Regions from separate parts of the Halomonas sp. 113 genome, predicted to be linked through region 3. Evidence: predicted binding sites of a transcription regulator. Region 3 holds the regulator's gene; each other region holds the start of a gene.
The links. Region 3 encodes FNR, which switches genes on or off when oxygen is low (the NO sensors DNR and NnrR bind a similar motif). Its sites were predicted from a motif close to TTGATNTANATCAA; they were not measured.
Positions count from the first base shown of each region.

Region 1: a site for FNR is predicted at 4,111-4,124, ahead of trhP (prephenate-dependent tRNA uridine(34) hydroxylase TrhP). Genes of this name have one in related genera too.
Region 2: a site for FNR is predicted at 3,274-3,287, ahead of YERSI8AC_RS19015 (cytochrome ubiquinol oxidase subunit I). Genes of this name have one in related genera too.

Region 1 is NZ_LR881453.1:140,698-150,383, reverse strand. It holds gene thiE (thiamine phosphate synthase) at 1-374, shown strand, start outside; gene YERSI8AC_RS00865 (LysR family transcriptional regulator) at 371-1,291, shown strand; gene YERSI8AC_RS00860 (DoxX family protein) at 1,370-1,807, shown strand; gene YERSI8AC_RS00855 (DODA-type extradiol aromatic ring-opening family dioxygenase) at 1,887-2,624, shown strand; gene trhP (prephenate-dependent tRNA uridine(34) hydroxylase TrhP) at 2,617-4,008, opposite strand; gene YERSI8AC_RS00845 (DMT family transporter) at 4,149-5,024, opposite strand; gene YERSI8AC_RS00840 (D-alanyl-D-alanine carboxypeptidase family protein) at 5,116-6,447, opposite strand; gene rplQ (50S ribosomal protein L17) at 6,778-7,164, opposite strand; gene YERSI8AC_RS00830 (DNA-directed RNA polymerase subunit alpha) at 7,204-8,199, opposite strand; gene rpsD (30S ribosomal protein S4) at 8,298-8,918, opposite strand; gene rpsK (30S ribosomal protein S11) at 8,931-9,317, opposite strand; gene rpsM (30S ribosomal protein S13) at 9,357-9,686, opposite strand, start outside.
Region 2 is NZ_LR881453.1:4,017,011-4,026,696, forward strand. It holds gene cydD (thiol reductant ABC exporter subunit CydD) at 1-331, opposite strand, end outside; gene cydX (cytochrome bd-I oxidase subunit CydX) at 315-434, opposite strand; gene cydB (cytochrome d ubiquinol oxidase subunit II) at 447-1,589, opposite strand; gene YERSI8AC_RS19015 (cytochrome ubiquinol oxidase subunit I) at 1,586-3,157, opposite strand; gene polA (DNA polymerase I) at 3,394-6,183, opposite strand; gene YERSI8AC_RS19025 (homoserine kinase) at 6,364-7,323, shown strand; gene speA (biosynthetic arginine decarboxylase) at 7,320-9,248, shown strand; gene YERSI8AC_RS19035 (fumarylacetoacetate hydrolase family protein) at 9,387-9,686, opposite strand, start outside.
Region 3 is NZ_LR881453.1:3,889,293-3,898,978, forward strand. It holds gene ccoP (cytochrome-c oxidase, cbb3-type subunit III) at 1-590, shown strand, start outside; gene ccoG (cytochrome c oxidase accessory protein CcoG) at 812-2,248, shown strand; gene YERSI8AC_RS18430 (FixH family protein) at 2,255-2,788, shown strand; gene YERSI8AC_RS18435 (heavy metal translocating P-type ATPase) at 2,785-5,265, shown strand; gene ccoS (cbb3-type cytochrome oxidase assembly protein CcoS) at 5,262-5,507, shown strand; gene YERSI8AC_RS18445 (sulfite exporter TauE/SafE family protein) at 5,504-6,196, shown strand; gene hemN (oxygen-independent coproporphyrinogen III oxidase) at 6,275-7,708, shown strand; gene fnr (fumarate/nitrate reduction transcriptional regulator Fnr) at 7,793-8,539, shown strand; gene ttcA (tRNA 2-thiocytidine(32) synthetase TtcA) at 8,532-9,452, opposite strand; gene YERSI8AC_RS18465 (DNA polymerase III subunit epsilon) at 9,563-9,686, opposite strand, start outside.

The DNA of each region.
Region 1 (9,686 bases), 3.7 Mb from region 3:
AGAGCGACGCAGCCGTTCAGCAAGCGCGCCGGGTACTAGGTGAGCAAGCGATTATCGGCCTGTCGATCAATACTATCGCCCAGCTGCAAGTCTCTCCGTTTGAGCTACTCGATTATGTCGGGATTGGCCCCGTGTTTGCCACCGAGAGCAAACAAGATCACGCCCAACCCATCGGCTTTGGCGGTTTAGCGGCGCTGGTCAAGGCGTGCCCACTGCCCAGCGTGGCCATTGGTGGGCTGAAAGCGGATCATGCGATTAGCGTACAGCGCGCGGGAGCGAACGGTTTAGCGGTGATATCGGCCATTTGTGGCCAGCCCGACCCTTACAAGGCAGCGCGCGCTTTTCAGATTTTCCAAGCCGATTCGGCGTCATGAATCAGTTAGAGCATATCGTCGCTTTTGTGCGGGTAGCCGAGTTGGGTAGCTATACCCGCGCTGCTGAAGCGCTGGATATTTCCCGCACTCGCGTATCCCGCCAGGTCATGGCACTGGAAGAGACATTGGGCGCGCGACTGATACAACGCACCACGCGACGACTACATCTCACTGAGGCCGGAGAACGCTATCTAGTCCGCGCCCAAGGGATACTGCAAGCGCTCGATGAGGCCGCCGCCGAGGTGGGCCAAGGTACCAGCGATGTGCGTGGGCGGCTGCGCGTTAATGGGCCGATGAGCTTTGGTACCCGCTACCTAGCGCCGCTCGTCGCCCAGTTTATGCACACCCACCCCGCGCTAGAGGTGCGCCTGGATTTGAACGACCGCCGTGTCGACCTGCTTGAAGAGGGTTACGACGTAGCGATCCGTATCGGCAGCCTGCCTGACTCCAGCCTGGTGGCGCGCCGACTGACGCGGTGCCGCCTACTGTTTTGCGCATCGCCTGAATATCTTGCCAACCACGGTGAACCCGACAGCGTTCAAGCCCTTGCCAAGCACCACTGCCTACGCTACCGCAGCGGCCAACAGAGCGCTGACTGGAAGATTGCCACGCAGTCATTGACGGTCAATGGCCCACTGGAAAGCAATAACGGCGATGTACTCACCCACGCCGCGGAAGCTGGCCTGGGCATCGCTCAGCAGCCCAGCTTTCTGGTCACAGAGAGTATCGCCAGCGGGCGTTTAGTGCCCATCTTGACCAATGAGCCAGCGGTACGGCTCGATGTTCATGCCCTCTACCCCGCCCGGCGCTACCTGCCCGCCAAGGTGGAACGCTTCATCGACCTGCTCACCGAGGCGTGGGGCGATCCGCCAGTTTGGGAGCAGAACATTGGATTGTCGCCCATTACGCAACAGTGATGTGCAAAATACGCTGATTATCTCGATCTTATCCGGCTGTAAAGTAGCGTCATCAACCACTCGATGGAAGCTACTACGATGACAACGCATACTCACTCTGCCCCCTCTCTACAGCCCTCTGTACAGCACTCTTTACAACCCCAGGCCATCTCGCTACTGCGCGTCGCACTGGGTGTGATGGCCCTTGCTCACGGTTTGCTCAAGGTGTTTGTATTTACCCTACCGGGCACCGTCGGCTATTTTGAATCACTGGGTTTACCAGGGTTTCTGGCCTACTTGACCATTGCCGCGGAAGTGGGCGGTGGAGCCGCCCTGATTCTGGGTGTTTACACCCGCTGGGTGAGCCTGGCACTGGTGCCGGTACTGCTCGGCGCTGCTTGGGTGCATCTTGGCAACGGCTGGATGTTCTCAAATGCCGGCGGCGGTTGGGAATTCCCGGTGTTCTGGACGCTGGCGTTAATCGTGCAAGCGGGCCTGGGCAGCGGCCGCTGGGTGTTAAGCAACCGATTCGCCTAACACCTAACACTAGCACCTAACCCTATTGCCAGCGCTTGCTTACCGCCAGCGTTGGCCATGCTGCTGAGGAGAGTTACTCATGTTACCTAGCCTGTTTATTTCCCATGGTTCGCCCATGCTGGCCCTCAATAAAACCCCGGCTCATGCCTTTCTACGTGAACTGGGCAGGCAGCTTGCGCCCAAGGCGGTGGTAGTGGTCTCAGCGCACTGGGAGAGCCTGGCGCTTAAGGTCAGCACCAGCGCCAAACCAGAGACCATTCACGACTTTGGCGGCTTCCCACAGGCGCTTTTCGAGTGCCAGTATCCTGCCCCGGGTGAGCCGAAACTGGCTGAACGGCTGGCCGTGTTACTGGGCGCCGAGCGGGTAGAGCGCGGCCTGGATCACGGCGCCTGGGTGCCTCTTTCACTGATGTTTCCTGACGCCAATGTGCCGGTTGTCTCGCTGTCACTTCCGGTGCGCTGGAGCAATGCGGAGCTGGCCACGCTGGGCGAGCGCCTGTCGGCTCTGCGGGAAGAGGGGATTTTGGTGATCGGCTCGGGCAGCCTGACCCATAACCTGTATGAAATCATGCCCCAGGAGAGCCCTGTGCCCGCCTGGGTAGATGAATTTGCCACTTGGGTAAGCGAACGCCTTATCGCCAATGATCGTGAAGCGCTGCTTAGCTGGGAGCGCGCACCCTATGCGCAGGAGAACCACCCGACCCCTGAACACTTTCAGCCATTGCTGGTGGCCATGGGGGCAGGAGGCGACGCAAAACAGCTGCACCACAGCGTAGAGCACGGTGTGCTTGCGATGGACGTTTATGCGTTTAGCTGATCGCTACCCCTAACGATTCAGATTGTGCTGCTCTGAAAGGCTTGAGATCACGCATTAACAGCGCAAACTCAAGCTGTTCAGGGGTAATGCTGACCTTGGGAACGGGGATTCGCACGCGATGCCCAGAACCAGGTGCTGCGCTCTGCGCTTCACCTCCTAAGTTCTCGATATGCTTGAGCACGAAGCGGTGATTGCCACCTGGCAGCATAAGCTCCATGCCATCCCCTACTTCAAAGCGGTTTTTAACCTCGACTTCCAACCTGCCACGAGCCGGATCGAAACCCAACACTTCACCGACGAACTGTTGGTGAACGCCGATCGAGTTCCCCTGCTCATAGCTTTGGAACTCACCGTGCACATGGCGTTGATAGAAGCCCTCGGTGTACCCTCTATTCGCCAGGTTCTCAAGTTCATCCATTAGCCGTTTGTTAAAGGGGCGTCCAGCGACGGCGTCATCAATGGCTTGTCGATAAACTTGCGCTGTACGCGCGACGTAGTAATGGGACTTGGTGCGTCCTTCAATCTTTAGTGACGCCACGCCCATTTGCGTCAGCCGAGCCACGTGCTGCACCGCGCGAAGATCCTTGGAGTTCATGATGTAGGTGCCGTGTTCATCTTCATGCACAGGCATCAGCTTGCCAGGGCGGGAAACGTCTTCAATCAGCGCCGAAAGCTCATCTGGGCTGCCGGCCGCAGCGCTACCACTTCCTTGGGCGGCTATTAAGTTGCCCGTGTCATCGTGGGTTGCCGCTATGGTGTTGTATTTCCAGCGACACGCGTTGGTGCAGGTGCCTTGATTAGGGTCGCGATGATTGAAATAACCCGACAGCAGGCAACGCCCTGAATAGGCGATACACAGTGCGCCGTGAACAAAGGTTTCGATCTCTAAGCCTGGGCACTGTTCGCGTATTTCGCCGATCTCTTCCAGTGATAGCTCCCTAGACAAAATGATGCGGCTGATACCCTGCCGCTGCCAGAATTGGGCGGCAGCCCAGTTGACGACGTTCGATTGCACTGAGAGGTGGATAGGTTGATCCGGCCAGCGGTCACGAACCATCATAATCAAACCGGGATCCGACATAATCAGCGCATCGGGCCCTGCCTCGATCACCGGCGCCATATCCTGAAGGTAGGTTTTCAGTTTGCTGTTGTGAGGGGCAATGTTGGAGGCAACGTAAAACTGCTTGCCTCGGGCATGGGTATACTCGATACCACGATGTAAGTTATCAATTTTAAAATCGTTGTTGCGCACCCTGAGAGAATAGCGCGGCTGCCCTGCGTAGACCGCATCGGCCCCATAGGCAAAGGCGTAACGCATGTTCTTGAAGGTGCCCGCAGGGGAAAGGAGCTCGGGAGCTTGCTTCAGTCGTTCGGGGGCTTGCATAGACAGTCACCGTGATCAGGACGATGGCTCGCAGCGGACTGCGATGAAAGGCCAGGATTATAACCAGCCCAAACCCGCCGTTTTGGCAAGCTCACCGCTTCCGTGACCTAGATCAAAAAGTGGCGGTAGAGTGACGTCAGTTAAGCGGTAGGACGACGTTTAAGGGTTGTCCTACGGTCGTGATACGCCACCGCTAACCCGCTGCCCATTATCAAGGCACTGCCTACCCAGACCCAGAGATCCGGCATTTCGCCCCAGAACCACCAGCCCAGCAGTACCGCCCAGAGCATAGCGGTGTAATCAAACGGCGCGGCGATGGCCGCAGGGGCAAACCGGAAGGCCAAGGTGATAAAAGCGGTGGCCGCAACGCCCAATATTCCGGAGGCGAAAAAGCCTACCCAGTGCCACGGCTGGGGTGTCTGCCACACCCATGGCAGCGTTAGCGCGGTCACCACCAGCGGCACACAGGTCATGTAAAACAGCATTGCCCAGAGGTGTTCGCGGGCGCCGTAGCGCCGGGCGGTAATCATCATCAGCGCATAGAATAGCGCCGCCCCCACCAATACCAGCGCGCCCATCTGAAACGCATCGCCGTTGGGCCGCACCACGATCAGCACCCCCGCAAACCCCACCAAGGATGCGATCAGCACCGGTGGATCAATGCGCTCACCCAACAATGGCACCGAAAGCAGGGTCACAAACAGCGGCGCCACAAAGGCAATCGCCGTGGCCTCCGCCAGGGGGAGCAGCGTTAGCCCCCATACGAAACAGACCATGGTGGCGGTATAAATCAATCCGCGCAGCAAATGGACGCCCGGCCGTTTCGTACGCAGCTTGCGTAACCCACCGGCAAAATGGGCAAGCAGCGCAATCAGCGGTAGCGATATCAAGGCACGGAAGAAAATAATCTGCAGTGGCGAGTGCACTTCACCTAACCACTTGGAAACAGCGTCGCCTAGGGCGAGGAAAAGAACGCCCAAACACATGCAGAGTATGCCTTTCAGCGAGGTTGTCACCGCGATCTCCCTGTTCACTGGTCAATACAAAGTGCCAAAAAAGAAAAACCCCGCCAATTAACCATTGGCGGGGTGATGACGGCCCACCCCCTTACAAGCTGGCGTTAACGACCATACAGTCCATACCTTGGGAGTGCAGCTCACGGCACGCTTGGCGAGCGCGCTGCTCGTCCAATGCCATTAGCCGGGCGCGATAAACCGGGTTTTGGCCCTCTACCGTGTCTACAGCAATGCGTCCGCCTAAAGTCTGTGCAATCCGCTGAGCCGCCTGCTGCGCCAATTGCCGTGCCTGGGCTTCACGACTGAAAGCACCCACTTGCACCCCCCAGCCGCCGCCCGTTTCATTGACAGAGGCCATCTTGCGTTCACGCTCAATGAACGCTTGAAGTGGGTCGGGCTGTGGATCTTCGCTTGCCGGCGTTGGGCGCTGAATGGTGACGATATCGGCTAGCTGTTCTTCAAGATCGACAACCGGCGTTGAGGGGGTAGAGTTACTCGATGGTGACAATGTTGACGTTTCGACCACCGCCAGCAGGGGTTGGCGTGGCGCTGGCTGCTGTGGTGCCACCGGCTGAGCAGGGGGTGCAAAGGCCATAAATTCCCGCGAGAAGCTGGTGTCGCCCATCCAGCTTTGCTGGTCGCGTAGGGACGCACGCAAGAAGCTACGATCCAGCAGATTGGCCATATGGGTATCCCGGGACTGGGATGAAAAACCACCCATGACGACGCCCACCAGCCGCCGATCACCGCGCACTGCGGTAGTGGCCACGTTAAAGCCAGAGGCGCGAATGAACCCCGTTTTTAGGCCATCGGCACCTGGGTAGTCACGCACCAATCGATTGTGGCTGGTGTGCCGGGTGCCGCGATAGGTAAACTCTTGCAGGCCGAAGTAATGGTAGTACTGGGGGAAGTCCTGCATCACGCGTACCGAAAGCGTGAGCATATCCCGCGCGGTGGTGATTTGGCCGTCATCCGGCAAGCCAGAGGCATTGCGAAAGGTGGTGGCATGCATGCCAAGCTCGCGTGCCTTGGTGGTCATCATTTGCGCAAAGTGGGCTTCGCTGCCGCCCAGGGCTTCGGCAACCACTGCGGCAACATCATTGGCAGAGCGAACCGCGAGTGCGCGAATAGCGGTATCCACCGGAATTGAGCTGCCCGCCGCCAGCCACAGTTTGACAGCAGGCTTGGCGGCAGCGTAATGGGAAACCGGCAAGGGTTGGTCCAAGCGCAGCGTACCCTCTTCTAACGCTTCAAAGGTTAGATAGAGCGTCATCATTTTGGTAAGCGACGCAGGATAGCGCTGATCGTCAATATTCTCGGCGTAAAGCACTTCGCCATTGTCCAGATCAACGACAATACCCGCATAGCGCGGGTTGTCGGCATGCGCAGTAGTGACCATCGCAAGTATGAGCAGCATTAGCATACTCAAAAACCCTATCGCCGACGCTCCCCCGGCAGCGCTTTTTATCCTCGCATACATACCTGCCCCTTGCTTGTTATCAATGCGCTAGTTCGAATCGCTGTTTAACCAACCTGCCGCTGCTTAACTACCATGCCACACTCAAGCTACAACACAAGGCTTGCCCAAGCGGCACGCGACGCTTACTCAATTTAATAATAGGCCGAGTATAGGGTATTAGTACGAAGAATAGACGCCGTTAAGTGTAGAAAACAGAAGATAAATGCGCCCATAAAAAAACCGACCACTGAGGGTCGGTTTTCATTCGCTACCAAAGAGGCCTGGCGCAGAGGATTACTCTTCTGCAGCGGCTTCTTCAACAACCGGACGGTCAACTAGTTCAACGAACGCCATAGGCGCGTTGTCGCCGGTGCGGAAACCGCACTTGAGAATACGGACGTAACCGCCCGGACGCTCGGCATAACGCGGACCCAATTCGTTGAACAGTTTGCCGACGGCTTCTTTAGAGCGCGTGCGGGCAAACGCCAAACGACGGTTTGCAACGCTATCCTGCTTAGACAAGGTGATCAGCGGCTCGATTACGCGACGCAGCTCCTTGGCTTTCGGCAGGGTTGTCTTAATGACTTCATGTTCGACCAGCGAGACAGACATGTTCTTGAACATGGCCTGACGATGCGAGCTGGTGCGATTCAGATGACGACCACTCTTACGATGACGCATGGTTGTAATTCCTTACCAAACTGGGACTCAAGTCGACGCTCACGCGGAGGCTTTGTCGTCCTTCAGGCTTGCCGGTGGCCAATTTTCCAACCGCATGCCAAGGGACAAGCCGCGAGCCGCCAATACATCTTTGATTTCATTCAAAGACTTTTTACCGAGGTTCGGTGTCTTCAACAGCTCAACTTCTGTGCGCTGGATAAGATCACCGATGTAGTAAATATTCTCGGCTTTTAGGCAGTTCGCGCTACGAACGGTCAACTCAAGATCGTCTACGGGGCGCAATAGAATTGGATCGACATGATCCTCTTCCTCTTCGACTTCCTGTTCTTTATCAGCTTCCAGGTCGACGAAGGCGGCCAGCTGCTCTTGCAGGATGGTCGCACTGCGACGGATAGCCTCTTCCGGATCCAGGGTACCGTCGGTTTCCAGATCGATAATTAGCTTATCGAGGTCGGTGCGCTGCTCGACACGAGCGGCCTCAACCGAGTAGGAAACACGGCGGACAGGGCTGAAGGTGGCATCCAGCTGCAGGCGGCCAATGGCACGTGACTCTTCATCAGAGCCGCGCGCGTCAGCCGGTTCGTAGCCACGACCCAGCGCTACCTTAAGCTGAATTTTCAGCTCGGCACCTTCATTGACATGAGCAATGACGTGGTCCGGGTTGACGATTTCGACGCTATGATCAAGCGCAATGTCGCCAGCGGTGACGACGGCTGGGCCCTGCTTGTTCAGCGTGAGCACCGCCTCATCGCGGCTGTGCATCTTGATCGCAACATCTTTCAAGTTCAGGAGGATTTCAATGACATCTTCCTGCACCCCTTCAAGCGCACTGTATTCATGCTCGACGCCGGCGATTTCAGCCTCTACCACGGCACAGCCGGGCATGGACGAAAGCAGAATGCGACGTAGTGCATTCCCCAGGGTGTGACCAAAGCCACGCTCGAACGGTTCGAGCACGATTTTGGCGTGATGTGCGCTGATTTCTTCGACCTTGATGTCGCGAGGACGGAGAAACTCTGTCACTGAACGCTGCATATGAACACCTTTCAGGCTGCCAAACGGATACTTGGTACTCGGTAAGATCTGGTGCGGGCTTTAAACCGGCACCAGATTGACAAGAAACAGAAAACTGCTTACTTGGAGTACAGCTCGACGATCAGGTTTTCGTTGATGTCGGCAGACAGGTCACCGCGTTCAGGCAGAGCCTTGAAAGTGCCTTCCATCTTCTTGGCGTCGATTTCGATCCAAGCGATATCGCCACGGTTGGCCGCAATGGACAACGCGCTTTGAATACGTGCTTGGTTTTTCGCCTTTTCGCGAATGGAAACAACGTCACCCGGCTTCACTTGATAGGAAGCAACGTTAACGGTGCGGCCGTTCACGGAAATCGCTTTGTGGCTGACCAGCTGACGCGCTTCAGAGCGAGTCGAGCCGAAGCCCATGCGGTAGACGACATTATCCAGTCGGGATTCGAGCAACTGCAACAATACTTCACCGGTCGCACCTTTCAGGCGAGCGGCTTCTTTGTAGTAGTTACGGAACTGTTTTTCGAGTACGCCATACATGCGACGTACTTTTTGCTTCTCGCGAAGCTGCAAGCCGTAGTCTGAAAGACGCTGACGACGCTGGCCGTGTACACCCGGGATCTGCTCGGATTTACACTTTTTCTCGAAGGGAGTAACACCACTCTTCAAAAAGAGGTCGGTGCCTTCACGACGAGACAGTTTGCACTTCGGTCCAATATAACGAGCCATGAATCTGTCTCCTTAAACGCGGCGTTTCTTAGGCGGACGGCAGCCATTATGGGGAATGGGCGTCGCGTCTACGATGCTTTGCACGCGGAAGCCGGCGGCATTCAGTGCGCGCACGGCGGATTCACGACCGGGACCTGGGCCTTTAACCAGTACATCTACGTTTTTCACACCATACTCGGCTGCAGCAGTTGCTGCACGTTCGCTTGCCACTTGAGCAGCGAACGGGGTGCTCTTGCGAGAACCACGAAAACCCGAACCACCGGCAGTCGCCCAAGAAAGAGCGTTGCCCTGGCGGTCTGTGATCGTCACGATCGTGTTGTTAAAAGAGGCATGGATATGCGCAATCGCATCCACTACCTGCTTTTTAACCTTTTTACGGTTACTACGCGGGTTAGCCATGTTGATGTCTATTCCTGTCTTTACGCCAGAACGTGCGTGTTATTTGCGGATCGGCTTACGCGGGCCCTTACGGGTGCGCGCGTTAGTCTTAGTCCGCTGACCACGCAGCGGAAGACTACGACGATGACGCAGACCACGGTAGCAGCCTAAGTCCATGAGACGCTTAATGTTAAGCGTGACATCACGACGAAGGTCGCCTTCTACGGTGTACTTGCCAACTTCAGAACGCAGGGTGTCGACTTCTTCAGAAGACAGATCCTGGATCTTGGCAGTAGGCGCGATACCGGCTGCAGCACAGATGTGCTCAGCACGGGTACGGCCAATCCCGAAGATATAGGTCAGCGAGATCGCCGCATGCTTGTTGTCCGG
Region 2 (9,686 bases), 130 kb from region 3:
CAAGCTGCGTTAATAACTGGCTGCGTAAGGCGTCACGAGCACGCAGGCTGGCCTGACGAGACAGCCACTCCCGGCCAGCGTGGAGAAAAGGGCGTAGCACCATGCTAATGGCCAGCCCTGCTAGCCAAACCGTCGGATGGCCCGGCGACTCCCTACCCTGCCAAAGCAGTAACCAATGGTGAAAAATAGTGGCCAACAGCCAACTCTGGGCAATCAGCAATACCACGCCGATCATCGCTAGCAGCGTGGCGCCCCGCAACCACCAGCGTTGTTGGGCAAGGCAGCGGTTCAGCCGATGCCGCGGGTCATTGGCTTCAGTCGCTCCGCTCATGCTCGGATTCGCCTTCATAGCCATTCACTTCAAGCCACATGGCGTTAAGAATGCTGACGGCAGCCGCCAGCGTGACACCCAAAATCCAGGCGAAATACCACATACGACACCCTCCTCAGTAAAGCGCTTTGTCGTTATCACGAATAAATTGCTCGTTCAGGCGTCCGCGCATGACCCAGTAACTCCAGGCGGTATACAGCAGCACCAACGGCACGAAGATACACACCACCACAAACATGATCTTGAGCGTCAACTCGCTCGCCGTGGCATCCCACATGGTCAGGCTATGGTTGGGGTTCAGCGACGACGGCATCACGAAGGGAAACATCGTAACGCCCGTTGTGACCACCACCATGGCCATGGCGACAGCCGAACTGGTAAATGCCAGCGCATGGCGTCCCAGCTTCATGGTCAGCGCGCAGAGCACAAAACCTAAGACGCCCAGTACTGGCAGTAACCACAACAGCGGGAAGCGGCTGTAGTTGGTCATCCAGCCGCCAGCACTGACCGCCACGATTTTACCGGTGGTATCGTTGTACCCCTGGGTGTCGATTACGCTAGTCACTTGGTAGCCATCAACGCCCAGGAGCAGCCACACCCCACCCAGTACGAACAGTGCCGCGCATATCAGTGCTGTCAGGCTGCCGATGGCCGCACTACGGCTGCGCAGTTCGCCCTCGGTTTTAAGCTGCAACCAAGCCGCTCCGTGGGTGACGAACATCATCAGGCTCAACAGCCCGGCCAATAGCGCAAAGGGGTTCAATAGGCCCAGCAAGCCGCCCTGATACTCCAGGCGCAGATAGTCATCGAACTGGAAGGGAACGCCTTGCAAGAGATTGCCAAAAGCGACACCAAAGATCAGCGCGGGAACGGCGGAGCCGATCGTCAAACCCCAATCCCAACGACGGCGCCATGTGGGATTTGCCAACTTGGAGCGATAATCGAACGCCAGGGGGCGAAGAAAAAGCGCGAACAGTGTCAGCATCAAGGCGAGATAGAAGCCGTTGAAGGCCGTTGCGTAAACTGGAGGCCAAGCGGCAAACAGTGCGCCCCCTGCGGTGACCAGCCAGACCTGATTACCGTCCCAATGAGGCGCCATGGAGTTGATCATCACCCGGCGCTCCTCATCGCCGCGCCCGACAACGTTGAGCAAGGCGGCAACGCCCATATCAAAACCATCGGTGACCGCGAAGCCCACCAATAGCACGCCGATCAGCACCCACCAGACAAACCTAAGGGTTTCGTAGTCCATCATCATGCCTCCCGTGCTGGGGTTGAAATTGGATAGTCAGACTCAGCGTCATCATCCAGATAACCGCTACCGGAGGGCCCTTTGCGGGCAAAGTGCTGCATCAGCCACATTTCGATGATGACGAAGATGGTGTAGAGGACGCCAATAGAAATCAGGGTAAACAGCACCTGCTCGGCCGTCAGGCTGGAAATGGCCAAGTGAACCGGCAGTATCTCGCCGATTGCCCACGGCTGACGCCCATATTCGGCCACGAACCAGCCCGCCTCACAGGCAATCCAAGGCAGCGGTAGGCTGAACAGCGCGAAGCGAAGTAGCCACCGGGACTTCTCTGGCTGACGACGTACGCTATGCCAGAAGGCCAGCGCAAACAGCAACAGCATGCTAAAGCCCGCGGCGACCATGGCCCGAAAAGACCAGAAAAGCGGCCAAACCTTGGGAATCGACGCTTCAACGGCTTGATCAATTTCGGCTGTGGTCGCATTGGCTACATCGTCGCTATAGGCACTGAGCAGTAGCCCATAACCAAGATCGCTGCGCACTTCCTCGAACCGAGCCATATCCCCTTCGCGCTCTTCATCACTGCGCAGGCGCTGCATGAGAGCGTAGGCCTCCTGGCCATTGACGATGCGCTCGCGGTGCTCTTCCTTAAGCTCTCGAATACCCATCACTTCGGTATTCAGCGAGCGCGTGGCGATCAAGCCCATCACACCAGGTATGCGGATGGCAAAGTCGGTGTGCTGTTCCGCCTCGTTGGGGAGCCCAAATAGCGTGAAAGCCGCAGGTGCGGGATGGGTTTGCCACTCTGCTTCGATGGCGGCCAGCTTGACCTTCTGCACATCCCCCAGCTCATAGCCAGACTCATCGCCCAGTACAATGACCGATAGCGCGCTGGCCAACCCGAAGGCAGAAGCAATCGCAAAGCTGCGCCGCGCAAAGGCAATCTCACGCCCCTTGAGCAGGTACCAGCTTGAAATCGCCAACACGAAAATCGCCCCGGTGACGTACCCCGCTGACACGGTATGCACAAATTTGACTTGGGCGACGGGGTTGAGCAGTACCTCTGCAAAGCTGACCAACTCCATACGCATGGTGGCTAGGTTGAGCTCCGACCCTACGGGGTGCTGCATCCAGCCATTGGCTACCAGAATCCACAGGGCTGACATATTGGTCGCCAAGGCCATGAGCCAGGTAACCGCCAGGTGCTTCTCTTTTGACAGGCGATCCCAGCCGAAGAAGAATAGCCCGACCAGCGTCGACTCAAGGAAGAACGCCATCAAGGCTTCTATCGCCAGGGGCGCTCCGAAAATATCGCCGACATAGTGAGAGTAGTACGACCAGTTAGTGCCGAACTGGAACTCCATGGCGATACCGGTCGTTACCCCTAACGCAAAGTTAATACCAAACAGCTTGCCCCAGAATTTGGTCATCTGACGATAAATGGTTTTACCGGTCATGACATAGACCGACTCCATGATCGCCAGAAGTATCGACAGCCCTAGCGTTAAGGGTACAAACAGGAAATGCACCATCGCCGTAAAGGCGAACTGCAACCTGGATAATTCAACAATGTCCATGAGTGACTCCCGATGGATAGCTTAAACACACCTTTCGCCCCACCGGGAAACCACAGACAGGTGCTAACCCAGGCAAAGCGATGTGTATAGGCTATTCCTCCACCCGAGCCAACAATTTGATCTTGATCAATTCCTTACTTAAGCATTGCACTGTTGCGACAATATGCCATCCACCCCCTTCCTCATTCAGAGACGCAGGCGTAAACGAACGAGGCTTGCGGTGTTGGTAGTAGGCATTAGTGCGCTTCATCCCAATTGGCACCGCTCTCCGCTTCTACAATCAGCGGTACTTTTAGCTCAGCTGCGCCCTGCATACGCTTTTGTACCTGCTCGATAAAGGCCTCGACCTGCTTCTCGGCGACTTCAAACACCAGTTCATCGTGCACCTGCATCACCATCAGCGCATCGAACTCGCCTTCCGCTAGCCACGCATCCACATTGATCATCGCCTGCTTGATAATATCGGCGGCAGTGCCCTGCATCGGCGCGTTAATCGCGGTGCGCTCAGCGCCTTGGCGACGGTTGCGGTTTTGCGACTGAATTTCCGGTAGGTAGAGCCGCCGACCCAGCACGGTTTCGACAAAGCCATCTTCAGCTGCCTGGGAGCGAATACGCTCCATATAGCGGGCCACGCCGGGATAGCGGTCAAAGTAACGATCAATGTAGGTTTGCGCCTGGTTGCGCTCGATATGCAACTGACGCGACAACCCCCAGGCACTCATGCCGTAGATCAAGCCGAAGTTAATCGCTTTGGCGCTGCGGCGCTGATCGCCAGAGACCTTCTCAAGAGAGGTGCCGAAGACTTCTGCCGCCGTGGCGGTGTGAATATCACGCCCTTCGGCAAACGCTTCCAGCAGCCCTTTATCTTCAGATAAATGCGCCATAATGCGCAGCTCAATTTGCGAGTAATCGGCGGCGACAATACGGTAGCCAGGGCGGGCAATAAATGCCTGACGAATTTTGCGCCCCTCTTCGGTACGGATGGGAATGTTTTGTAAGTTGGGATCCGACGACGACAGTCGCCCGGTCGCAGTGACCGCCTGATGATAGCTGGTGTGTACCCGGCCAGTGGCTTTATTGAGCAGACGCGGTAGCTTATCGGTGTAGGTGGACTTCAGCTTGGCCAGCCCCCGGTGCTGCATAATCACCTTGGGCAGCGGGTAATCCAGCGCCAACTCTTCCAGCACACCTTCCGCGGTAGAAGGTGCGCCTTTAGGGGTTTTCTTGAGCACCGGAATTTTCTGCTCTTCAAATAGAATCTGCCCTAACTGCTTGGGTGAACCGAGATTAAATTCGCGCCCGGCCAGTTCAAACGCCTCTCGTTCTAATTCGCCAATGCGCTGCTCTAACTGTTGGCTCTGTTTGTGCAGTAGCTCAGCATCCACGGCGACACCGTTTCGCTCGATGCGCGAGAGCACTTTGATCAGCGGCAGCTCAATATTATCCAGCACCTCCGCCAGACGCCCTTCGCTCTCGACCTGGGGACGCAGCGCTTGCTGCAGCCGCAGGGTGATATCGACATCTTCGCAGGCGTATGGCGCCGCTTGCTCCAGGGCAATCTGGTTAAAGGTCAACTGCTTGGCGCCCTTACCGGCAATCTCTTCAAAGGAGATGGTCTTTTCACCCAAATACTTGAGCGCCAGCGAATCCATATCGTGCCGGGTGGCGGTGGAATTGAGCACATAGGAGGCCAGCATGGTGTCAGCAAAAGGGCCTGCCACGGAAATCGCATAGTTGGCCAACACGGAAATGTCGTACTTGAGGTTTTGGCCAATCTTGGTTTTTGTCGGGTCTTCCAGCAGCGGTTTTAGCGCCGCCAGCACCGTTTTACGGTCAAGCTGCTTAGGCGCATCCAGGTAGTCGTGGGCAAGCGGAATATAGGCCGCCTCACCCACTTCCAGCGACAAGCCAACGCCAACAATTTCCGCATCCATGTAATTAAGGCTGGTGGTTTCCAGATCGAAACAGAAGCGCTCGGCGTTTTGCAGCCGATCCAGCCAGCGCTCGAAGTCTGCCTGTTCGAGGATGACCTGATCTTCACGAACAGAGGCTTGCACAGAAGTGCTCTCCCCCTCGGACTCGCTACCACCTTCTTCAGCGCTTACGGGCGCAGGCTCGCCGCCTTTAACGTCATCCACGCCTTCGTCTTTGCCTTCCAGCAGCTCGCCCAGCCACTGGCGGAATTCCATCTCTTTATACAGGGTGACCAGCGCTTCGCGATCCGGATGGGCAATATCCAAATCATCCAAGCCCACCGGCAACTCGCAGTCGACTTTAATGGTGGCCAGCTGATAGGAGAGAAACGCCTGATCGCGATGCTCTTCAAGCTTCTTGGGCAGAGTTTTGGCGCCCCGGAAAGTGAGCGTTTTCACTCGCTCTAAGTCGCCATAAATGGTCTCCAGCCCACCGCCCATGCCTTGCAGCAGCCCAATGGCGGTCTTCTCACCTACGCCGGGCACACCGGGAATGTTATCGACCTTGTCACCCATCAGAGCGAGAAAATCGATAATCAATGCGGGCGGCAGGCCGAATTTTTCTTCTACGCCCGCCTCATCCAGGGTTTCATCCTTCATGGTGTTCACCAGAGTAATATGGGCATTAACCAGTTGCGCCATATCCTTATCGCCGGTGGAGATCACTGCATCGCGGCCCGCCTGGGTGGCGTGATGGGCCAGGGTGCCAATCACATCGTCCGCCTCTACGCCGTCAACGCAAAGCAGCGGCAGGCCCAGCGCCTTCACGCAGGCGTGCAGCGGAGCGATCTGGCTGCGTAGGTCATCGGGCATCGGCGGGCGGTGCGCTTTATAGTCGCTGTACAGCTCATCGCGGAAGGTTTTGCCCGGCGCGTCAAACACCACCGCCATGGGGCTTTCGGGGTAATCCTTAATCAGCCGTTTGAGCATGTTTAACACGCCTTTCACCGCGCCCGTTGGCTGACCATTGGAGGTCGTTAGCGGCGGCAGCGCATGAAAGGCACGGTACAGATAGGAAGAGCCATCGACGAGGACGATCGGAGCGCGAGCCATAACCAAGTTCCATTGTTAGATAGGATTGCTTAAAAAGAATTGCCAATAAGAGTGCCTCACATGATACGCGTTGCACAGGCAGCCTGTAGAGCCAAACTCGACTCTCTTATCACAACAACGCTGCCAACTGAGCGACCAAGCCGCTACAATAATGGGCTTAGCAACCTGGGCGAGACTCTCATGGCTGTATTTACTCCGCTTAGCGACGCACAGGTCGCCGCGTTTTTAGAAAAATTTGATGTGGGCAGTTTTGTTTCCCTTAAGGGAGTCGCGAACGGCACCGAAAATTCGACTTTTTTTGTGACTACCGACCGCCGCGAACTGGTATTAACCCTGTTCGAACAGGGCGAACACGCAGAACTGCCGTTCTTTGTCGAACTGCTGGACTATTTGGACGAGCACCGCTTACCGGTGCCCGGCACCATTCATGACCGCGAAGGTATCGCGCTGCATAGCCTGGAGGGCAAGCCGGCGTTGCTATTCCCGCGCCTGCCTGGCCGCCATCCCGAGGCGCCCAATGTAGCCCAGTGCCATGCCTTAGGCGATACTTTGGGTCACCTGCACGTGGTGTCAAAGCGTTTCCCCGGCCACCGCCCCAACCCGCGGGATCTCAACTGGCTGCAGGTGATGCACCATAAAGTATTGAGTTACCTAAGCCCCGCGGATCAAACGTTGATGAAGGATGAAGTCGACGATTTCGAGAGCGCCTTTATGCGACACGGTGAGCTGCCCCAAGGCGCCCTGCACGGTGATCTGTTTCGTGACAACACCCTGTTTGAGGGTGACCAGCTTGGCGGTATTATCGACTTTTATAATGGCTGCACTGGGGATCTCCTGTTTGATCTGGCGATTGTGATCAACGACTGGGCCTCCAACGACGATGGCACTCTCAACGCTGAGCGCTACAATACGCTGTTGAGCGCCTACCTGGCGCGCCGGCCGTTAACGGCGGATGAACGGGAACTGTGGCCCACCATGCTGCGCATGACGGCGCTGCGCTACTGGCTGTCACGCCTGCTGGTGGTCTATGTTGATCCCCCGGCCCACGATTTGACGCCTCACGACCCCGAACGTTTTCGAACCATATTAACTGCGCGCATTGCCCACGGTGCATTGCCGCTACCTGAGGTTTCTGCATGAGTGTGATGGCGACGACTAGCCCTGCCCTTCGCGCACGGCGCACCTGGAATATCGATCAATGGGGTAGCGGTTACTTCGACGTGGATGATCAAGGTCAGGCCCTGGTGCGGCCGCTGGGTAGTGATGCGGAAGGCCCGGCGCTACCGCTGAGCGGCTTGGTTCGCCAGTTGCAAAGCGCTGGGCTGCGGCTGCCTGTGCTGGTGCGCTTTAGCGATATTCTTCACGACCGGGTGGAGCAGCTGTGTGGCGCTTTTGATGCCGCCATGAGCGACTGCGACTACCAGGGCGGCTACACCGCCGTTTACCCGATTAAAGTGAACCAGCAGCGCAGAGTGGTGGAAGAGATTCTGGCCACCGCCGAGCGCGGCAACGGCCGTGTGGGTCTGGAAGCGGGCAGCAAGCCCGAGTTGCTGGCAGTGCTGGCTTTGTCTGACGGCGGCTCCTCGCTGATTGTCTGCAACGGTTACAAAGACCGCGAGTATGTGCGCTTGGCGCTGCTGGGTGAAAAACTCGGGCACAAGGTCTATTTAGTGGTCGAAAAGCTCTCCGAGCTGCAGTTGATTTTGGAAGAGGCGCGAGAACTGGACGTAACACCGCGTATTGGCCTGCGCGCTCGTCTTGCTTCAGTGGGTAAAGGCAAGTGGCAGAATACCGGCGGTGAGAAGTCTAAGTTCGGCCTCACCGCCAGCCAAATTCTCGAGGTGGTAGACACGCTGCGTCGCGAGGAGGCGCTGGAAAGCCTGCAGCTCGTGCACTTCCACCTGGGTTCCCAGATCGCCAATATTCGCGATATTCAGCGCGGTCTGCGTGAGTGCGCGCGCTTCTACCAGAACCTGATGCAGTTGGGTGCGCCAATTGACACCGTCGATGTAGGTGGCGGCCTGGGTATCGATTACGAAGGCACTCGCTCGCGCAGCTTCTGCTCAGCTAACTATTCGATGCGTGAATACGCCCGCAACGTCGTCAGCGCCTTTGCCCAGCTCTGCCAAGAGGCGAACCTGCCACAGCCTCATCTCATTAGCGAATCCGGCCGTGCGCTAACTGCCCACCACGCGGTGCTGATCACTAACGTGATTGGCGAAGAGCGCATCGACGACACGCCGCCTGAACGGCATTCGGCAGGCGAGAGCCAAGAAGATGCCCAAGTAGAGCTGCTGTGGCGGGTGTTCGAGCAGTTAGCGACCGCCCAAGAGCCGCGCATGCTGGTGGAAGCGTGGCACGATCTGCTTCAAGCGGTTAGCGAACTGCAGGAACGTTTTGTGATGGGTTTGAGTAACATTACCGCCCGCGCTGAAGGTGAGCGGGTGTATATGGCTGCCTGCACACGGCTGCGCACTCAGTTGGATACTCGTAACCGTGCCCATCGCGAAATCATGGATGAACTGGCGGAGAAACTCGCCGATAAACTGTTCGTCAACTTCTCGCTATTCCAGTCGGTGCCTGATGTTTGGGGCATCGAGCAGATATTTCCGGTACTGCCCCTTAGCGGGCTGGATCAAGCGCCCACCCGGCGGGCAGTGATTCAGGATATCACCTGCGACTCCGACGGCCGCATCGACAGCTACGTCGACGGCCAGGGGGTCGAGAGCACCCTACCGCTTCCCGAGTGGGCTTCAGACGATGAACGCTGGCTAGGGTTCTTTCTAGTGGGCGCCTATCAGGAAATTCTTGGCGATCTACACAACCTGTTTGGCGACACCGACTCCGTTGATGCTGCGCTCAATGCCGACGGCGAGTGGACACTATCTAACCCGCTGGCCGGGGACTCAGTGGCCCAGGTACTTGCCTACGTCAACTTCAATGCCAATGTGCTCAAGCAGAAGCTCACCGACCAGCTAGCCGCCAGCGGCTTTACTGCCGACGAGCAAGCGCGCTTTGCGGCGAGCTTAAGCGAAGGTCTGGAAGGCTATACCTATCTTGAATAACCGATCTTGAAAACCAATCTTGAATAGCCCGTACTGAATGGCACGTATTGGGTTACGCCAAACAGAAGCGCCACCCTGATTTTGGGGTGGCGCTTCTTCACAATCCAACACTGTCCAGCAATACTCTGCTTTTTTTCGCTACTCGACTACGCTGGTTTCAACTACCAAACCACCGGTCAAGGTTAAACGCAGTGATGAACCGCGAACCAGCTCTCCAACGCCTGATGGCGTGCCGGTCAAAATTACATCGCCCGGCTCTAGAGTGAAGTGACGGCTCATTTCGGCTACCAAAGTCGGTATGGCGAAGATCATATCGGAGCCTTCACCGTGCTGGCGCTCTTCACCATCAATCTCAAGCGTGAAAGCCAGCGCGTTCCAGTTGGGAACACGGCTTAGCGGCAGAAACGACGAAAGCGGGCAAGCGCCATCAAAAGCTTT
Region 3 (9,686 bases):
AGCGCTTCACGCCGATTTTTGCCCAGTATCAGGAGGTGCCCATTCCTGAGCTTGCCGAAGATCCGGAGGCGATGCAGGTCGCTGAACGTATCTACCAAAACAACTGCGCAGTGTGTCACGGGTCAAACGCTCAGGGTGGCTACGGCTTCCCTAACCTGACCGACGACGATTGGCTATACGGTGGTGAGCCAGAAAATATTTTGGCCACTCTCAATAATGGCCGTAACGGCCTAATGCCCTCCTGGCAGCAACTGGGGCAGGAGAATATTGAGAACCTGACGCAATACGTACTTTCGCTGTCTAATGAAGAGCATGACGAGGCGCAGGCTGAACAGGGCGAAAGCACCTTTATGGCGGTGTGTGCTGCCTGCCACGGCCCCAGCGGCACGGGTAACACGGCTCTCGGCGCACCCAACCTGACCGATAACACTTGGCTTTATCTGGCACCCGGCCAGGAAGTCGGTGACTCTATCCGTCAAACGCTGCGTAACGGTCGTAACGGTCATATGCCTGCGCAAGCGGCCTATATTGGTGAAGAGCGTGTTCACCTGGTTGCCGCCTATGTGTATAGCCTGCGCTTAGCGGACTGATTGACCGCTGACAGATAGCAGTTACCGTCAGCAACGCTAGCCAAGCAAGGGTGCGGCCCCAAACCGCACCCTTTCTTTATACCCAACCCGATACAATATTAACGAAACACCTAGACCGCGACTAAGCATCATATTTAACAAAGCACGTGATTTAACTGAGCATTTCGTTTAGTTGAAGATAAGGTGCCACCTCTCCTGCCTTCTGAGCCGGGAATATCGCCATGGAAAAGATACCAAGCCAAGACGTCACGCCGAATCCGGTGGGACATCACGTTCCCTCTGAAACGGTTACCCAAGAAATGTACGCCAAGCGGCGACACATTTACGTGCGCGAAATTAAAGGCGTTTTCCAAAAGCTACGGCGCAGTGCCAACTGGGCGTTAATGCTGGCATTTTTTCTTTTACCGTGGATTAACATTGGTGGTCGGCCGTTAATTCTATTCGACCTGCCTAACCGTGAATTCCATATTTTTAGCGCCACGTTTTACCCGCAGGAGTTCATCCTGCTGTCATGGCTGCTGATTATCTGCGCCTTTGGGCTATTTTTTATTACCGTTTTTGCGGGTCGGGTCTGGTGTGGCTACACCTGTCCGCAAAGCGTTTGGACATTTCTATTCATTTGGCTTGAACACCGTATCGAGGGCTCGCGCAATCGGCGCATCAAACTCGATAACCAACCGATGACCGCCGACAAAGCTTGGCGCAAGGGGGCTAAACACACGGCCTGGCTGCTCATTGCCCTCGCCACCGGCATTACCTTTGTGGGTTACTTCACGCCGATTCGTGATTTAGTGACAGAGCTCCCCACCCTTGAAGCTCACGGCTGGTCCTACTTCTGGGTTGGTTTTTTCCTGGTATTTACTTACCTCAACGCGGGCTGGCTGCGCGAACAGGTGTGCATCTACATGTGCCCCTATGCGCGTTTCCAATCGGTCATGTTTGACCGCGACACATTGATCGTCTCCTACGATGAATCACGTGGCGAACCCCGTGGTCATCGCAAAAAAAACCTAAGCCATTTAGAAGCCCGCGAGGCAGGCTATGGCGACTGTATCGATTGTGACCTTTGCGTGCAGGTCTGTCCTACCGGCATCGATATCCGCGATGGACTGCAGTACGAGTGTATTACCTGCGCCGCCTGTATCGATGCCTGCGATAGCGTGATGGATAAAATGGGCTACCCGCGGGGCTTGGTGCGCTACACCACCGAAAATGCTCTGGAAGGCAAAAAGAGCCATATCATGCGCCCGCGCCTGCTCGGCTACTTCGCCGCTCTGGTGCTGATGGTGGGCACCTTTGCCTGGGCCATTAACGACCGCATGCCGCTCAATTTTGACGCTGAACGCGAGCGTACCCAGCTCTACCAAATGACCCGCGACGGTCAGATTAGCAATGTATTTAGCCTGACCATTCGCAACCTGGATGATCAAGACCACACCTACCAGCTAAGCGTTGCTGGATTGCCCAGCCTCACTCTAGACAGCAGTACTATTAGCGTACCCGCGGGGGAGTCGCGCTTCGAAGCCGTCACCGTGACCGCCGATCCCGACGATTTACAGCAACCCAGCCACCCCATTGTATTCACGCTGCAGGCTAAACAGGATGCGGATATTCGTATCGAGCGCGAAACCAGCTTCCTGGGCAATATTAGGAGATAAGCAACTATGTCATCCCTACCCTCTGGCGATAAGGTGACGCCTTGGTATAAGCAGTTTTGGCCGTGGTTTTTAATCGGCATTCTGCTCTCATCCATTATGTTTAGTATTACCTTTGCCGTTATGTCGGTTAAAAGCTTCGATGGCATGGTTGTTCAGGAGGATTATTACAAGCATGGCAAAGCCATCAATATGGTGCTTGCCAAGCAAGACCGTGCCAGAGAGTTAAACCTAAGCGCAGATTTACGCCTTGATCCGCTTACCAGCGATATTGTGATTGATTTAAGCGGCGATGCGCGTCCCGACAAACTCTATTTGGATTTTATCTTCCCTACCGAAGATGATCGTGATCAATCCTTCGTACTTGAGCATGTCCGTGACGGCCGCTATATCACACAAGGCCCTGACAACCTGCGTTACCGCTGGTATCTGCAGATTCAGCCCGCGCTGGAAAATGCCGATTGGCGCCTTACCGGTGAAGCCACATTCCCCGATGAAGACAGCGTCACACTACTGCCGGGAGGACGCAAAGCAAGCGAATGAGCGACGTAACGACTGCCGCGCCCTGCTACCACTGTGGTAACCCGGTGCCCGCTGGGGCGCCCTGGTCGATTACCCTTGATGATCATGCCCATCCGCTCTGCTGCCCTGGCTGCGAAGCGGTGGCCCATGCCATCGTCGATGGGGGCCTTGAAAGCTACTACCGCTACCGTACCGAACTGCCCGAACGCCCTGATGAGCACCAGGCTGCCAAAGCCGATACCTGGTCGGTGTTTGACGACCCCGGACTTCAGGCACAGTTTGTTCACCCCGACGGCGATGAGGGCAACGTCAAAGCGACCCTCGCCATCGAAGGCATTACCTGTGCTGCCTGCGCCTGGCTGATCGAGCACCGCCTGAATGCCTTAACGGGAATTGCCACCAGCGCCGTGAACTTAACTCACCACCGCCTGCGGGTGAGCTGGGATCCTCAGCAGCTGAAGCTCTCGCAACTGCTGGCCGAACTGGCCGCGATTGGCTACGAGGCCCAGCCCTACGAGCCAGACCAGGCCCAGGCGCGCCTGCAGCATGAAGAGCGCATGAACGTACGTCGGCTGATTATTGCCGCCGTCGGCATGATGCAGGTGATGATGTTCTCGATCCCGATCTATGTCTCCGGCTCCGGTGAAATCAGCGAAGACTTCTACGCACTGTTCCACTGGCTCTCCTTTGCCCTGGCCACGCCAGTGGTGTTTTTCTCCGCCCAGCCGTTTTTCCGCAACGCCCTGCGCGACCTGCGCACCGGCGTACTGGGCATGGATGTGCCGGTGTCACTGGCAATCGGCGGGGCGTATCTTGCCAGCAGCTATGCGGTGCTGTTTGACGTGGGCGAGGTCTATTTTGACTCGGTGACCATGTTCACCTTCTTTTTGCTGTTTGGCCGCTACGTGGAGAGTCGCGCCAGGCGCCGCAGCGGGCATAGCGGCAATGCGCTGAGCGGCGTGCTGCCGATTTCGGCCACACGGCTGGACAGTGACGGCAGCGAGCGCATTTTGCCCGCCAGCGAACTCACTCCCGGCGATCGCGTATTGATCAAGCCCGGCCATGGCGTGCCTGCCGATGGCATCATCGAGGAGGGTGAATCGAGCCTGGACGAATCAATGCTGACCGGCGAATACCTACCAGTAACCCGCCGAGTGGGCGACCGCATTACCGGCGGTAGCCAAAACATGGAAAACCCGCTGGTGATAAGGGTTACCCACACAGGGCGCGATGCCCGTGTAGCGGGTATCGTCGATCTGACCGACCGTGCCTTTGCCAGCCGCCCACGGCTGGCCCAGATGGCTGCGCGCATGGCACACCTATTCGTGCTGCGCCTGCTGGTAGTAACGGCTTGCGTGACCCTCGCCTGGTGGTTTATCGACCCTTCACGGATGCTCTGGGTACTACTTTCGGTGCTAGTGGTGACCTGCCCCTGTGCCTTGGCGCTGGCCACTCCCGCGGCACTGGCAGCTGGTCATGGCCAACTGCGAAAGCGCGGCGTCTTGATCACCCGCGCCGATGCCATGGAGACGCTCTCTAACGTTACCCGGGTGATTTTTGATAAAACCGGCACCCTAACCCGCGGCGAAATGCACCTTACCCAAACCCAGCCCTTTGGTGAATTAACCGCCGAGCATGCACGGGCCATTGCCGCCGCCCTTGAAGCCCACTCGGAACACCCGATCGCCCGCGCCTTTCGGCCGTTCCGAGAGGCTACCCTGCAAGCCAAAGATATTCACAGCCACACCGGGCAAGGGCTCGAAGGGAGCCTAAACGGCGCTCGTTGGCGGTTGGGCAAGCCCGAATTTGCAATGGCTAGCGCAATAGATAGCGCCGTGGATAACGTCATGGCGGCGCCTGCCAAAGGCCAATGGCTGCTGCTTAGTGAAAACGGTGCACCCCGCGCCTGGTTTGGCCTGCACGATGGCGTTCGCGACGACGCTGCCGCCACGATCAAAGCCCTCCAGGCTCTGGGCTTAAGCGTGGAGCTGCTATCTGGTGACACCGAGGATGCAGTGGAAAGCCTGGCCGATCAGCTCAATATTGCCATCTGGCATGCGGGCACCAGCCCAGAAGGCAAGCTGGCCCGGATGAAAGAGCTTCAAGCCGCAGGCGAAACCGTGGCGATGATTGGTGACGGCATTAACGACGTGCCGGTGTTAGCCGGTGCCGATGTGGCGATTGCCATGAATGGCGCAACGGATCTAGCCCGCACTCGCGCCGACGCAGTGCTGCTCAGCCCACGTCTGATGCGGATTTTTGAGGCCATCGAGATTTCCCGCGCCACCCGGCGTATCATGCGCCAGAACATGATTTGGTCAGTGTGCTACAACTTTTCGGCGCTGCCGCTGGCGGCAATGGGTCTGGTGCCGCCCTGGCTAGCCGCAATTGGAATGTCGCTTAGCTCGCTAGTAGTGGTGGGTAATGCCCTGCGACTGTCGCGCTGGCGACCTCAGCCCGCGCCAACGCTAGACACTTCAACACCGGTGGCCGCATGACGATTCTTTATCTGCTGATCCCGCTTTCCCTGATTTTGCTGGGCCTCGCCGTCTGGGCGTTTTTCTGGGCGGTGAAAAATGATCAGTTCGATGACCTAGAAGGCCCAGCGCACCGCATTCTATTTGATGAGGATGAAAACGATCTTAGCCCTGAGCAGCGCCGCCAGCATCAGCAGGCAAAGCAAAAATCTTCCGAACCATCAGCGGCAGACACACCCGACGACCAAGAGCCTCGGCCATGAATCCAACGGGGCTTGATCTGCCGCCGCTAATGGCGGCGTTTGTGTTTGGCTTGATGGGCGGCGCCCACTGCATTGGTATGTGTGGCGGCATTATGAGCGCGCTCACCTTTGCAGTTCCCCCCAGCATGCGTCATCCGGCGCGCATGGGAGGCCTGCTGCTCAGCTACAACACAGGCCGCATTGTTAGCTATATGAGCGCAGGCACGCTGGTGGCACTGCTAGGCACGCTGTTTTCCCTTTCTGCTACGGCACGCCTGCTGCTGCAGATATTTGCCGCGCTGATGCTGATCTTAATGGCACTGTATATCGCCAACTGGTGGAAAGGGCTGCTCAAAGTGGAGGCCGTTGGCCGGCGACTATGGCGCTTTATCGAACCCGTGGGGCGTCGCTTGATGCCCGTAGTGCATATTCCCCAAGCCTTCGCCCTGGGAGCGCTCTGGGGCTGGCTCCCCTGCGGGTTGGTCTACTCCATGTTGGCCTGGAGCTTAGCGATTGCCGACCCGCTTCAGGGCGCTCTACTCATGGGCGCCTTTGGGCTTGGCACCCTACCTGCGCTGCTTGCCACTGGCCTGGCTGCCCGCCAGCTCAGCCATTTGATACGTCACCCCGCGACCCGCAGCGTGGCAGCGCTGACAATTATCGCTTTTGCGCTGTGGCAACTGTGGACACTTTCGGTACACAACCTCTAATAGCATGACGTGGCTCAACATTTACCTCCTCACCACGGGTTAGGCTAGCGGCATATCCTAACGTCGGAGCGCCCCTTCATGCCCGTTCATACCCCTGCTGCCTTGCCTCTTGCACCCGCTGCTGCCGCAGCCCCTATGCAGCCGGTGTGGGACGAAGCGTTACTGCGTCGCTACGACACCAACGGCCCACGCTACACCTCCTACCCAACAGCGCTATCGTTTCACGACCAATTTACCCCTGGCGACCTGACCCAGGCGCTGGAGCGTAGCAATGCCAGTAAGCGTCCGCTCTCGCTGTACGTTCATGTGCCCTTCTGCCGCAAGATCTGCTTCTACTGCGCGTGTAATAAAATCGCTACCAAAAACACTGCCCTTGCCGAGCCCTATATAGCCCGGCTTGACCGCGAGATGGTGCTGACCGCACGCCATTTGGATACATCACGACCGGTGGAGCAGTTGCATTGGGGCGGGGGCACGCCAACCTTTCTCAGCTTGAATCAGATGGGTGACCTGATTGATCGCCTGGACGCCCGTTTTGGTCTTTCGTCGTCTGCTGATCGCGATTACGCGATTGAAATAGATCCTCGCGAAGCGGATGTGTTTACGCTGCGCCATCTCGAATCCCTCGGCTTTAATCGCATCAGCTTGGGCGTTCAGGATTTAAGTCCACTGGTGCAAAAAGCGATTAATCGTATCCAGCCTCGGGTACTTACCGAAACGCTGATGGAGGAGGCGCATCGCCTGGGCTTTCGCTCGCTCAATCTCGACCTAATTTATGGCTTGCCATTTCAGACTGAAAAGAGCTTTGCCAACACCCTACGCCAGGTGATCGAGCTCAACCCGGCGCGCCTTTCTGTGTTTAATTACGCGCATATGCCCGAGCGTTTTGCCCCGCAGCGGCGCATTAATGTCGATGACTTGCCAGGCGGAGAAGAGAAGCTAGCGATTCTGCGCACCACCATCGAAATGCTCACCGCAGCTGGCTATGTGCATATCGGTATGGATCACTTTGCCCGCCCTGACGATAGCCTGGCTATTGCCCAGCGCGAAGGCTCGCTGCAGCGCAACTTCCAGGGCTACTCCAGCCATGCTCAGTGCGACTTAATCGGGCTTGGCGTATCGGCGATTTCCCGTATTGATGACGTCTATGCGCAGAATCCTAGCGATCTGGCCCGCTACGAAGCGGCGCTGGATCAGGGGCAGCTTGCCACCGTGCGTGGCATACGCTTAAGTGATGACGACCTGATCCGCCGGGATGTGATTGAGCGGCTGATGTGCGATATGGGCATTGACCTGGCCGCCGTTAGTCAACGCTGGAACATCGATGCCCCCCGCTACTTTGCGCCAGCGCTCGAGCGCCTGCAGAGCGCCGAACAGGATGGCCTGCTGACCCGCAGCGGTGATCAGCTTAACGCCACGCCGATGGGGCGGCTGCTGATTCGCCATATAGCGATGGCGTTTGATACCCACCTTTCCGGGCAAACGGGACAACGGTATTCTAAGATTGTTTAATCACCTTATTGCAGGCATGCTAAAGCGACTATAATAAGTAAGGATTTTCTAATTGATAAGTGTGACCCACTCAAGGAGCAACGCATGTTGGAACCCATGAGCCGTCGTCGCTCACTACTCCACGAAACTCGCTGCCAAACCTGCAGCTTGAGTTCTCTGTGCTTGCCGCTTGCCCTTGAGCTGGACGATATGGGGCAGTTCGACGCTATTATTCGTCGCCGTGCACCACTCAAAAAAGGCGAGCCGCTGTTTCGTCAGGGCGACACCTTTACCAGCGTTTACGCAGTCCGTTCGGGCAGTTTGAAACAGGTCACCGCCGAAGGTAACGGCAGCGAGCAGCTAACCAATTTCTACCTGCCTAGTGAATTGGTGGGGTTGGATGGCATTGACGAAGAGCATTACCCCGGTAGCGTTATCGCCCTGGAAACGACCACGGTCTGCGAGATTCCTTTTGACCGCCTGGATTTGCTCTCAGAAGAGATCCCTGAGCTACGTGGCCAGCTGTATCGGAGCATGAGCAAAGAGTTACGCGATGACCGACGCATGATGCGCCTACTCTCGCGCAAAACCGCCGATCAACGGCTGGCCACCTTTTTGATTACCCTTTCGGATCGTTTTCGTCGCCGGGGCTACTCGCCCTACAGCTTTCGCCTCTCAATGCCGAGGGCCGATATTGGCAACTACCTGGGCTTAGCGGTGGAAACCGTCAGCCGCATTTTAAGCCGCTTTCAGCAACAAAGCGTGGTGGCGGTTTCCGGGCGAGAGGTCAACATTCTCGATATGCCGCGCTTGATTACCCTCGCCGAAGAGGAAGAACAAACAGCTAGCTGACGTTAAAGGCTTGGATACGCCCCGCCAGTAGCTCTGCTTGCTTGGCCTCAAGGCCTTCAAAATCGAACAGGCTGCGGTCAGCCAACTGGGAAGGGGAAATGTTGGTGACAGCCTTGAACATGCTCTCCAGGCGGCCGGGAAACTTTTTGTCCCACTCGGCGAGCATCTCTTTGACCACCTGACGCTGCATATTAGGCTGGGAGCCGCACAGGTTGCAGGGAATGATTGGGAACTCCATCAGCCGCGAAAACTCAGCAATATCCGCTTCTTTGCAGTAGGCCAACGGCCGAATAACGATATTCTTCCCATCATCGGATAGCAGCTTTGGCGGCATCGCTTTCAGGTTGCCGCCAAAGAACATATTGAGAAACAGCGTTTCGAGAATATCTTCCCGGTGATGGCCCAGGGCTATCTTATTGGCGCCAATCTCTTCGGCAAAGCCATACAACGAGCCGCGCCGCAGCCGTGAACAAAGCGCGCAGGTAGTTTTACCTTCCGGGGTTTTCTCTTTTACCACCGAGTAAGTATCGCGCTCGACAATGTGGTACTCCACGCCCTGCTTATCCAGATACGCAGGCAATACGTGCTCGGGAAAACCCGGCTGTTTTTGATCCAGATTGACCGCTACCAGCGAAAAATTGACCGGCGCATTGCGCTGCAAATTGCGCAAAATCTCCAGCATCGTGTAGCTGTCCTTTCCACCGGAGAGGCAGACCATTACGCGATCACCTTCATTGATCATTTGGTAATCAATGATCGCATTGCCCACTTCTCGGCGCAGACGCTTTTGCAGCTTGTTAAATTCACGCTTCTGCTTCGCATCAGCCAGCTCAGGCTGGTCGTGCTCAGCGTTAGCTGGGGTGGCTCCAACCGTATCAAGGTGAGCAGGATCAAAGTGATCAAGAGATTGCATGGTATAAGCACTGCCGAGGGTATGGTGAAGAGAAGAGGCGCTACAAATAAATAATTGGGCGCTATTCTAACAACACTCTTCGCCTTGACCCAACTACTCGTCGCTCCTCCCTAAGCAGCCTGCGCCATAATACGCTGCAGGCGCATATACAGCAGTGCGCTGGCGGTGGCCTCTCCAAGCACACTCTGCTTGCCCATGACGGGTACTTGCCAGCATGCCAACGCCTGGGCGAAG